2 linked regions of the Candidatus Thiodictyon syntrophicum genome follow. The protein of the gene in region 1 interacts with the protein of each later gene in a pairwise test. Links are inferred from orthologs where the notes say so. Each region holds a gene or a part of one and is shown on either strand. Other genes may lie near its edges.

Region 1 (5,636 bases):
GGCGCGTCTGGCGCCCGCGCTGGGTGCGCTCCAGCAGAAAGTCGCGGGCGGACTGCGGGTCCAATCGGTCGAGCGGCAGGGTGCGCACCGACCCCGGCCAGTTGGCGAGCCGGCCGGTCATCAGCAGATGCCCGCCGGTCAGGGTGGCGAGCCGTCGGTCCGCGGCGGCGGCGGCCGCTTCGGTGTCCAGGAGCGGATCTGCGCAAGCTCCGGGGCGCGGCCCTTGAACAGGGTGCCGAGCGAGGGATAGGGGAGGTTTTGGGGTCGGGCCGCGGGCGGGGCGGGCGCGCTGCCGGTGCGCGCCGGGAGACTGATCCGCTGGCCCAAGGGTGCGGGGACGATCGCCGCCTGACCGGTCAGCAGCCGGTAGAGCCCTTCATAGCCCGGGTCATCGAGGTCGAAACCGCGCAGACGGACATGGGTCCAGCCGCGCACCAGGGTCGGGATCGCGCTGTCCGGCTCGTCGTGCAGCAGCACCGGGACGATGCGCCGGTTGCCCTTGCCGTCGTAGAGCTCGTCGTCGAGCAGCGCGCCCTCCCAGAAGACGCCCTTGCCGGTATGCGGATCGACCCGGCCGTCCAGGCGGTCGCAATAGATGGCCGAGCAGGTCATCAGGACCCAGCGCGCCCGGTCGGCAGCCAACTGCTCCCGGCACCAGCGCGGCCAGTCGATCAGCTCGTGACCGTGGAAGCGGTCCAGTTCGACCGCGATACCGTGCCCGCGCAGCGCCTGGGCGAGCGCCAGCACCGCGGCCGAGTGCCGGTCCGAGTGCTGGGCATAGCTGACGAAGACGCGGATCTGTGTGTCATCGGGGCGCATCGGGCGGGTCCTGGTCAACCGGCGTGGCGGCAGTGTAATCCATGGTCCGTTGGCGCGATACGGGTCGCACTGGGGCCGGAGGATTGCGTAGGAGCGGCCCCCAGGCCGCGACGGGTTGCCGCAGGGGCCGGGCCGACACTACGCTGCATGCTTGCCTTCATTTGCTGGCAATCCGTGTTCTTCGGCCGCCGGTTCCCGCCGCGCTCGCACCTTGAATCCGCTGTCCAATTCCAAACGAACATCGAACCGGCTACCCTGCTCGTCAGTGAACCCCTTGATCAACCGCGTGCGCCCATCCCGGATCAAGCCCGCGATCTGAAGATCCGTCAGCACCTTGCCGCCGACCTCCCGCAGCACCGCGAAGTCGCAGCCGTCACGATAGCGATTGCAGCCGAAACCGCGATGTCCCTGGATGATCCGCCCTTGGCCACACTTGGGACAGGTCAGCCCCGCGGGTCCGCGCGCGGCCGGGGCCGGGGCCGGCGCCGCCGGGGCGGATTCGGGGTGGACCGCGGGGGCCGGGGGCAAGGGGGCGGGATCGCTCCCCGGGCGCGGCGGCGCCGCCGGGTCCGGCGTCGGGCCGAAGTCGAACGCCACCCGCCCGTCGGCGCCCAGCTTCAGCGCGGCCTTGAAGGGCTTGCCGGCCTTGGACTGGAAGCCTTCGAGGGGACCGATCCGGCCCTTGGCCAGCAGTTCCCGTACCTGGGCCTTGGTCAATTTGACCCCCGCCACCGTCTTCCAGACGGCGAAGGCGCAGCCCTCGCGATAGCGGCTGCACCCGAAGGCGCGGGCGGTCTCCATCAGCTCGCCCTGGCCGCACCCGGGACAGGTGCCGAGCCCGGCGGGACGCGGTATGGCACCCTTGCGGGCGCCGCGGGCGGCGCCCGGCCGGGTCCCCTGGGCGGCCCGCGCCTGCTCGACCTGCTCCGCGGAGAAGGCCGGCCCCTGCCAGACCTGCGGGATCAGGTCGCGCACCAGGTCGACGATCGCCTGGTTGAACTCGGCTACCGGGCGGGCGCCCTCCTCCACCTCGCGCAGTTGCTGCTCCCAGGCGGCGGTCAGTTCGGGGCTTTTCAGCGGTGCGGCCACCCGCTCGATCAGCACCCGCCCCTTCTGCGTCGCCCGCAACTGCTTGCGTTGACGCTCCACGTAGCCGGTGCGGATCAGCTTTTCGATGGTCTCGGCGCGGGTCGCCGGGGTGCCGAGACCGCTCGCCTGCATGGCCCGCGCCAGGTCCCGGTCCTCGATGCTGCGCCCGGCGTTCTTCATGGCGCCGAGCAGGGTCGCGTCCGTGAAGGGGCGCGGCGGGCTGGTCTCGCGCTCGCGCACCTCCAGGCGCTCGACATGGACGTCCTGGCCGACCTTGAGCGGCGGCAGGACCTGCTCCTCGGCGGCCTCCGGCGGATCGGCCGCGGCGGCCGGTTCGCCCCCCGGCCCCGCCGCCGCCCGGGGCGCCGCGCCGGCCGCCTTGGCGCGCGCGGCAGTACCGCCACCCTCGGCGATGGTCCACCCCGGGTCCATCACCCGCGCCCCCCGGGCGACGAAATCCGCACCGCCGATGGCGAGCAGCACGCGGGTCTCCTCCACCACCTGATCGGGCAGGAAGACACAGACGAAGCGGGTCTGCACCAGGTCATAGACCAGCCGCAGCGGCCCGCTCAGGCCCGCGGGGACCGACCGCCCGGTCGGCAGTATGGCGTGGTGGTCGGTGAGCTTGGTCTGGTCCACATAGGCGCGGCCCAGGCGGTGCCCGGCCGCGAGCCGGGCCAGGGCAACCGGGGCCTGGGGGTGGTCCAGGCCCTTGAGGATGCCGGGGAGTTGCTCCACAAGGTCCTCGCCGATGTGACGGCTCTCGGTGCGGGGATAGCTGATCAGCTTGTGGGTCTCGTAGAGCGCCTGCGCCAGTTCCAGGACCGCGGCGGCGGTCAGCCCGAAGCGGCGATTGGCGTCGCGCTGCAGGGTGGTCAGGTCGTAGAGCGGCGGCGGGCGGTTGTGCTGAATCTGGATGTCCAACTCCCGCACCGTGCCCGTCCGGTGGGGTTCGATGGCCGCCGCGATGTCACGATGCAGAAGCTCCGCCGCCTCCTTGGTACCGATCCGCGTCTCCCCCTCCAGGCTGTAGCGGGCGAGAAAGCCCTCCGCCAGGTGGGCGATGAGTTCATAGAAGAGGGTCTTGGTGAAACCGGCGATCGCCGCATCCCGGGCACAGATCATCGCCAGCGTCGGGGTCTGGACGCGGCCGATGGTGCACAGGACCCGGTTGTGGACCGTGTAGGCGCGGGTCAGGTTCATGCCGATCAGCCAGTCGGCCTGGGCGCGGGCGCGCGCCGCGCGGGCCAGGTCGTCGAAGGCACTGCCGGGCTTGAGCGCCCGGAAGGCGGCCCGCAGCGCCTCGTCGGTGAGGCTCGACACCCAGAGCCGGTCGAAGGGCTTGCGGCAACGCGCCTGCTCATAGATGAGCCGGAAGATGTGCTCCCCCTCGCGCCCGGCGTCCGTGGCGCAGACCAGGCGCGCGTGGGCCGGGTCATTGATGAGGCCCTTGACGACCTGAAACTGGTCGGCGGTCTTGGGGTCGAGCGTGAGCCGCCAGTGCTCGGGCAGCATGGGCAGTTGGGCGGCGCTCCAGCGCCCTTTCCACGGCGGGCCATAGTCGTCTGGCTCCGCCAGGTGGACCAGGTGCCCGAGCGCCCAGGTGACGCACCAGCCGTTGCCCTCCAGGTACCCCTGGCCCTTGCGGTTGGCCCCCAGGACCCGGGCGATGTCCCGGGCCACACTCGGCTTCTCGGCGATGACGACGGTCGCCATGCGTCACGCTAGCCCGACCGGCCAACCCCGCTCGAACACCGCCGCCACGACGAGATAGACCCACACCACACCGTACCCCCTGGAGCCATGCCATTACCCATGCCGCATTAATCCTCTCACAAAGACACAAAGACACGGAGAAAATCGAATTCGGTTTGCCCGCCGGCCGCGGATCGCGGATCATCGGGGCCTCACGCCGCCGCCCCAGACGACCCAGGCCCGCCGCTTAAGTAACCATGCGCAGATACATCCGGCACCCCACCGATTGCCCCGTCGATGTGCAACTGAGCGAGGTGGTCCCGCCCGGGCGCGAATACCTGCGCAACATCAGCCGCGGCGGCCTGTGCTTCCGCTCCCTGATGGCGCTCGACATCGGCGCGACCATCCATATCACGATCCCGGTGGCGCAGCCGGTGTTCGAGACCGCCGGCGTCGTCGCCTGGTGCGAGCCGACCCCGGACGGCTTCGAGGTCGGGGTGCGCTTCGCCGGGCAGGACCCGCGCAAACACCGCATCGTGGAGCAGGTGTGCCAGATCGAGAACTTCAAGCGCGAGATCTGGATGCAGGACGGCCGGCGCCTCAACGGCGAAGAGGCGGCCCTGGAGTGGCTGCGGCGGCAGCAGGTCTGAGTGCCGCGTCCCGTTGCGACGTCCTTTGACCCCAGAAAAAAGCAGTTTAGCCGCAAATGAACGCAAATTAACGCAAATAATCAGAGACTTGGCGTTTACTGCTTGTTTACTGTCCGGGTGACCCCCGCGATGGTACTAACCAGATGATTTATTTGCGCTTATTTGCGGCCAAATACTCTTCTTGGACTAACAGACGCCGCGCCGGCCCCCACCTCTCCAAGGATCGCTCTTATCGCATTCGTGTCGGAGGCGCGCGCGCACTGGAGCAGGCGCTCGGCCGCCACCTGGAGCAGCGCGTCGCCGGCGGCGTGGCCCAGGCTGTCGTTGATCGGTCGGACATCGTTCGGTCACTCGATCAAATGGCAACCAAGGGGGATAACAGGATACTCTAACGTATTAACGCCAAGGACACCCGAGCGCCCGGGGTCAGGCGCGGCCGAACGCGGCCGGACCCCGCCGCGGTCCGCCCCCGGGGGCAACGCTTTTTTTTTGCCCAATCACAACCCAGGGCTTCACGCCGGGGCCGCTTGCGCGTTACCGTGCCCTACTTAGAGCGCAGCGGCCAGACTCCGGCAATCGCGACGCACAGACCTTGCAGGTGACAAGCAATGGCAAAAAGCCCGACCAAGTCCAAAAAGACCGCCACGCCGGCCCCGTCCCAGATCAGCCCCCAAGGCGGCCCAACCACTGATGCGGCCGTCGCCGCAGCCGCGCCGCCCCCGGCCACGAAGGCCGCGGCGTCACCCGGCGGCCCGCTGCCGGACAGTGCACCCGGGACGCCGCCCGCCGCGGACGCCTCAGCGGCGGGCGCGGCCCAGCCGGCGGCGGCAGCGCCCGTCGGCGCGGCCCCCGCCGCAATTGACGCGCCCGTCGCCGCGACCCGCGTCGTCTTGCCGGCCGACCAGCCCGCCCCGCAAGACGCGCCGGCCAGGCCCGCACCCGCCGCGCCCGCGACACCCACCGCGGCACCGGCACCGACGCCCACCGCGGCGGTGTCGGACGCCGCGGTGGCCAGGGCCCTGGACCCCGAGCCCGCGTCGGCAACGCTACCCGAGCCGGCCAATCCCCCTGCCGCCGCGGCACCGACGCCCACCGCGGCGCCGGACGCCGCCGTGGACAGGGCCCGGGACCCCGAGCCCGAGCCCGAGACGGCGGCGCAACCCGCGGCGGCCGCGCCCCCAGCTCCCGAGGAGCACCCGGACTCCGGCTACCATCCGGCACCCGAGTCGGCGCACGCACCAGCGCCGGCCCCGCAACACCATCGCCAGAGCCTATTCATCGTCCACATCACACCGGAAATGGCCCCGGTGGCGAAGGTCGGCGGCCTGGCGGACGTGGTCTTCGGCATCAGCCGCGAGCAAGCCATCCGCGGCAACCATGTCG
Region 2 (5,396 bases), 690 kb from region 1 along the record:
TGCCGTTGGTCTTGGTGGAGAAAAAGGCTGTGAAAATTGCAGTCTGCAGGTCGCGCGCGATCCCCTGCCCATTATCGCGAAAGTGCAGACAATGAACCTGGTGGCCAGGGACGGCCCAGATCCTGATTTCGCCGCTGTCGGTACGACCGGCGGCCTGGATTGCATAGATGCTGTTTTTCAATAGATTGAAAACCAGATGGTGGAAGAGTAACGGGATGACCTGGATGGGCACGCTCGTCGTCCGCGAAATCCGCAGCCACTGCCGTTGGGCCTGGTCTCGGAAGGGATACCGATCAAGGGCTTCAGTGGTCAGGGTCATGGCGTCCACCGCCCGGGATTCATCGGCACCAAAAGGGCGCAGTCCGGCGTTGGCAAGCGCCAGGTCGATGATCATGAAGGCGTGCTCGACTTCCCGGCCGATCATCGTCGGCGCCTCGGCCAATAGTTCGCGCTCCGCGCCCCCAATCGGTGTATGGTCGTCGGCGCTTGCCTGTGCCTCGTCGAGCGCGAGCAGCCGCGGAAGTTTGCCGCCGACGATGTGCGATGCAGCCTCGATCGTCATCAATGGGGTTCGCAGTTCATGGGCGATATGGCTGCCGAGGGCGATGGCGGCAGCGATCTTTGCGCGCTTCTCCCGCGCGAGTTCGCGATTGAAGAGGCTGGTGGTTACGACCGCGAACAGGTAGACTGGAAATTGCTCAGCGAGTTGGGGCCAGGGCACGGGCTGGATACTGGTAAGGGAGTATGCCAGGAACGCGGCGCCGATGCCAAGGGAGAGCATTAAAATGGCATTGAGCACGTCGGAGATCAAGAACACCATCACGATTCCCGCCAACAACGAACCTGACCACACCGTGTTGGCCTGATTGTGCAGAAGCATGAAGGTGAAAAAGAACGGCGAACAGAGCAAAATGGAGAACCACCAGTAGCCGGGGACGTAACGCCGCGCCGCCGGTGGCCAATACTTGATGATCAGTGCGGGAGCGGCAACGCACATGCCGCCGATCCGGATGGCCAGGTTTTCATACGGTTGAGGAAACAGATAATTCCAAACGAAATAAAAAAAGGGGAAGCCGAAAACGCCGAACAGTCCGAACAGCAGCAGCTTGGGTTCGGCATCTTCTGCTGACTCCACGATGGATTGCACGAGCCGACGATAGAGTTGATGGAGTTGCTTGACCAATTTCAGCATGACTTTCCCCGGGGGTGGACCGCACGCAGGACCTGTCCCGAATGAAGGGCGCAACGGCGACGGGGCGCGGCTGCCGGCGACACTGGCACCCCGGTTCGGTCAGTCGGCCGACGGGGCGAGGCCGGAACCCTGGCGCGCGCGTCGATTCCGGCGCAAGGATAGCGCGGGTGCGTCGTCCGCACCGCTTCCACTCGGGCCCCGAGTTCCTGCCGCCCCGCAAATCCGGTTACGATGCCGCCACTCGTGCGCCCGGCGTCAGGCCCGGCGACCGCCGGTCCGCCAAGGCTACCCCCGGCGGTCAATCGTTCGGTGCGCGGGTTCGCCCCCGGTTCCCGTCACCCAGTCCCTCAACCCCCTGCGCGACAGCTTCAGCCAACCAGTGACCCCAACCCAGATCCACCGCGTCCCGACCAATCCCACTGCGGCTCCACCCGCCAACCCCGCGGACCTGCTGCGCCAACTTTATGCCTGCCGCGGCCAGGCGGAGTCCGAGTCGGAGTTGGGGCTCGCCGGGCTTGCGCCCTATCAATCCCTGGCGGGACTGGAGGCGGCGGTGGCGCTGCTCGCCGCCAACCTGGGCGCGGGTGGCTCGATCCTGGTGGTCGGCGACTATGACGCGGACGGGGCGACCGGCAGTGCGCTCGCCGTGCTCGGGTTGCGCGCCCTGGGCGCCCCCGCGGTGTCCTATCTGGTACCGAGTCGCTTTGCCTACGGTTACGGTCTGAGCCCGCCGGTGGTGGACGCGGCGGCGGCGCTCGCGCCTAAGCTCCTGATCACCGTGGACAACGGCATCGCCGGTGTCGCCGGGGTGGAGCGCGCCAATCAACTCGGCATCCCGGTGCTGATCACCGATCACCACCAGGCCGGGGCGGTGCTGCCGGCGGCGGCGGCCATCGTTAACCCCAACCAGCCCGGCTGCGGTTTCCCGAGCAAGCACCTGGCAGGGGTCGGGGTGGTCTTTTATGTGCTGGTCGCCCTGCGCGCCCAACTGCGGGCAGCGGGCTGGTTCAGCGCCGCGCGACCGGAGCCGAATCTGGCCGAGTATCTGGACCTGGTGGCCCTGGGCACGGTGGCGGACGTGGTGACGCTCGATCGCAACAACCGCATCCTGGTCGAGCAAGGGCTGCGGCGTATCCGTGCCGGCCGCTGTCGGCCCGGTATCCGCGCCCTGCTCCAGGTGGCGGGGCGGGACCCGGCGCGGGCCACGGCGACTGATCTCGGGTTCTTCGTCGGCCCCCGGCTCAACGCCGCCGGGCGGCTCACCGAGATGACCCTCGGGGTGGAGTGCCTGCTGTGCGACGAGCCCGCCCGTGCCCTGGACCTGGCCGGTCAGCTCGACGGGCTCAACCGGCAGCGCCGCGAGATCGAGGGCACGATGCGTGAGCAGGCCGAGACCCTGGTGGAGCGCATTCAACTGCGCGGTGACGACCTGCCGCCGGCCTTTTGTCTCTATGGCAAGGGCTGGCACCAGGGGGTGTCCGGGATCGTCGCCGCCCGCATCCGGGAGCGCTATCATCGGCCCTGCATCGCCTTCGCGGACGCCGGGGAGGGGGTCCTGCGCGGCTCTGCCCGCTCGGTGGACGGCCTGAACATCCGCGACGCCATCGATTTGGTGGATCGGCGGCGGCCCGGGCTCATCGAACGCTTCGGCGGCCACGCCATGGCGGCGGGGCTGACCCTGCGCACCGCGGCCCTGGCCGATTTCCGCGCCGCCTTCCGGGAGGCGGTGCGCGAGCAGCTCGGCGAGGCCCCGGTGGTACGCCAGATCCGCTCCGACGGTGAACTGCCCGCGCGGCTCATGAACCTGGAGACCGCCGAGGTCCTGCGTCTGGGCGGACCCTGGGGCAAGGGGTTCCCCGAACCCCTGTTCGACGGCGAGTTCGAGGTGGTCCAGGCGCGCCTGGTGGGTGAGCGGCACCTGAAGCTGCGGCTCAAGCCCGAGCGCGGCCCCTTTCTCGACGCCATCGGTTTCGGACTCGGTGAGCGGCTGGAGCAGGCGCGCGGCTGCGTGCGCCTTGCCTACCGGTTGGATGTCAATGAATATAGGGGGGAACGCGCCCCCCAACTGATCCTGGAGCACCTGCAATCGACCACCTAGACGATGACCCGGACCGCCCGGACCCCTGGGAGACGGACGACGGCGATGACCGCGACGCGACCGACCCCGGTCCGCCCCAGGGCGCCGACGCGCACCTGCAAGACGAGGAGGAAGCGCCCGCCGGCCCCAGCAAGAGCCACTTCAAGCGCGAGCACCAGGCGCTCCAGGCCCTGGCCGAGCGCCTGACCGCCATGCCGCGGGTCGAACTGGAACGGCTGCGGCTCAGCGCCGTGACCTGGGCGGCAATCGAGGAGACGGCCCGCATCAAGGACATTCGCGCCCGCGGCCGACACTACAAGCGCATCGCCAACCTGCTGGAGCGCGAGGACATGCACGCCGTTCACGCCCTGATGGACCAGGCGCAGGAGCGCGAGCGCGCGGACGCCGCCCGCCACCACCGGTTGGAGCGCTGGCGCGAGCGCCTGATCGGCGAGGGCGACGCCGCCTTGAGCGAGTTCCTGGACGAGTATCCGGACGCCGACCGCCAGCAATTGCGCACCCTGGTACGCGCCGCCAAGCGTGACACCGAGCGCGGGCGCCTGGAGGCGCCGCGCAAGCTGTTCCGGTTTCTGCGGGGGGTGGTGGAGGCGCAGCCGGATCGGGACGATGAAACCGAAGATGAAAACGAGTGAGTACAACTGAGGGACGGATTTTCCTGCGCCCCGCTGAAGCCCCGAAGGGGCGTCACATACCAGCCCAGGGCAACGCCCTGGGTATGAGGTATGAGTGAGCCTAGCCCTGAAAGGGCGTGACATAAAGGTCTGCGCCACTATGTCACGCCCTTTCAGGGCTAGGCCGATTAAACTTTCCCAGGGCGTTGCCCTGGGCTGGTATGTTCGACCCCGTTGGGGTCGGCATGCAGATCAACGCAATTGCGCAGCTAAGATGGCGGCAGCGTTTTCGGTGACTGTGAGTCTTTGTTAAGGAGGTCAGTATGCATTTCCCGATCTCAATCCTGAGGCTGTTCGCGGTCGGCCTGGTCGGCCTGGCGGCAGCCTGGAGTCTCGACGCGGCGGCCGAGGAGGCCGCGGTGCAGGTCTATGAATGCCATCAGGGCGGGCAGGTGACCTTCTCCGATGAGCCCTGCGCCGGGCGCGAGCAGACCCTGGAAGTGGATTATTCCCGCCCGGATGCCGCCCAGGCGCGGGCCGCCGCCCAGTCCGCCGCGGCGCGGGAGTATCAGGCGGGGACGGTGGCGCAGGGCTACGTGCTCGATAGCGAGATCCTGAGCCTGGAGCAGCAGATCACGAACCAGGAGACGGAGCGTGATGCCCGCATCGCCGCCCTGCGCAACCAATTGGCCCAGGGCACCGAAGGGACCGACACCGCCGCCTGGGAGGCGTCGTTGAATCAACAGATCGCCTCGACCTACGAGGGCTACACCGACAACCTCCTGGCCCAGCGGGCGCGGCTGGGCACGCTCAAGGCCCAGCGCGAGGCGCTGGGGCGCGAGCCCCCGCGGTCCGGGCCGGCGCCTTAGCTGAAGAAAGAGTATCCGGCCGCAAATGAACGCAAATAAGCGCAAATAAATCGGATAGTTGGCATCGTCCCGGGCGTCACCCGGACGGTCAACGGGCAGCCAAGGCCAAGGTTGTAATTATTTGCGTCAATTTGCGTTCATTTGCGGCTAAACAGCTCTTCCTAGGGTTTCTTGGCCTTTGCTCACCGGCCCGACTGGAATCGGCAGTCGCGCCTCAAGGTATCATCTGTTGCGTCTGTCGATAGGCGGGCGCATAGCGCGCCGCCACCAGCAGCGATTCGATCATGCCCACCGGGCTCGCCGTCCCCTGCCAGGCGATGTCGAAGGCGGTGCCGTGGTCGACGCTCAGGCGCAGAAAGGGCAGCCCCAGGGTCAGTGAGATGGTGCGCTCGAAGTCCAGGGTCTTGGTGGCGATATGGCCCTGGTCGTGGTAGAGCGCCAGGACGGCCGCGTAGCGCCCGGTCTTGGCCTGATGGAAGACCGAATCGGGGCCGATGGGGCCGGCGACGCGCCACCCCCGGGCCCGCGCCTCGGCGACGGCCGGCGCCACCTCCCGAACCTCTTCATCGCCGAACAGGCCGTGCTCCCCGCAATGGGGGTTGAGGCCCGCGACCGCGAGTTCGCCG

Evidence for each region. The genes of interacting proteins can lie anywhere in the genome.
Region 2: the proteins of THSYN_RS11730 (region 1) and recJ interact in binary tests that used the Escherichia coli proteins (3 or more experiments, as listed by UniProt). The link is inferred for Candidatus Thiodictyon syntrophicum from one-to-one orthologs.

What each region holds. Positions count from the first base shown.
Region 1 is NZ_CP020370.1:2,792,970-2,798,605, reverse strand. Bases 758-3,945 are described here. They hold THSYN_RS11730 (type IA DNA topoisomerase), read right to left. Parts: upstream 3,625-3,945; coding sequence 958-3,624; downstream 758-957. Other genes in these bases: THSYN_RS11725 (PilZ domain-containing protein), read left to right, coding at 3,861-3,945; THSYN_RS11735 (TIR domain-containing protein), read right to left, coding at 758-819. Outside these bases: THSYN_RS11740 (tetratricopeptide repeat protein), read right to left, coding at 1-121; more of THSYN_RS11735, read right to left, coding at 139-757; more of THSYN_RS11725, read left to right, coding at 3,946-4,253; THSYN_RS11720 (hypothetical protein), read right to left, coding at 4,412-4,546; THSYN_RS11715 (glycogen synthase), read left to right, coding at 4,862-5,636.
Region 2 is NZ_CP020370.1:2,108,408-2,113,803, forward strand. The notes cover bases 983-3,930. They hold recJ (single-stranded-DNA-specific exonuclease RecJ), read left to right. Parts: upstream 983-1,571; coding sequence 1,572-3,290; downstream 3,291-3,930. Other genes in these bases: THSYN_RS09035 (sensor histidine kinase), read right to left, coding at 983-1,192; THSYN_RS33585 (hypothetical protein), read right to left, coding at 3,287-3,445; yjgA (ribosome biogenesis factor YjgA), read left to right, coding at 3,473-3,922. In the rest of the region: more of THSYN_RS09035, read right to left, coding at 1-982; THSYN_RS09050 (DUF4124 domain-containing protein), read left to right, coding at 4,225-4,770; 4-hydroxythreonine-4-phosphate dehydrogenase PdxA, read right to left, coding at 4,985-5,396. UniProt on the Escherichia coli protein: Single-stranded-DNA-specific exonuclease.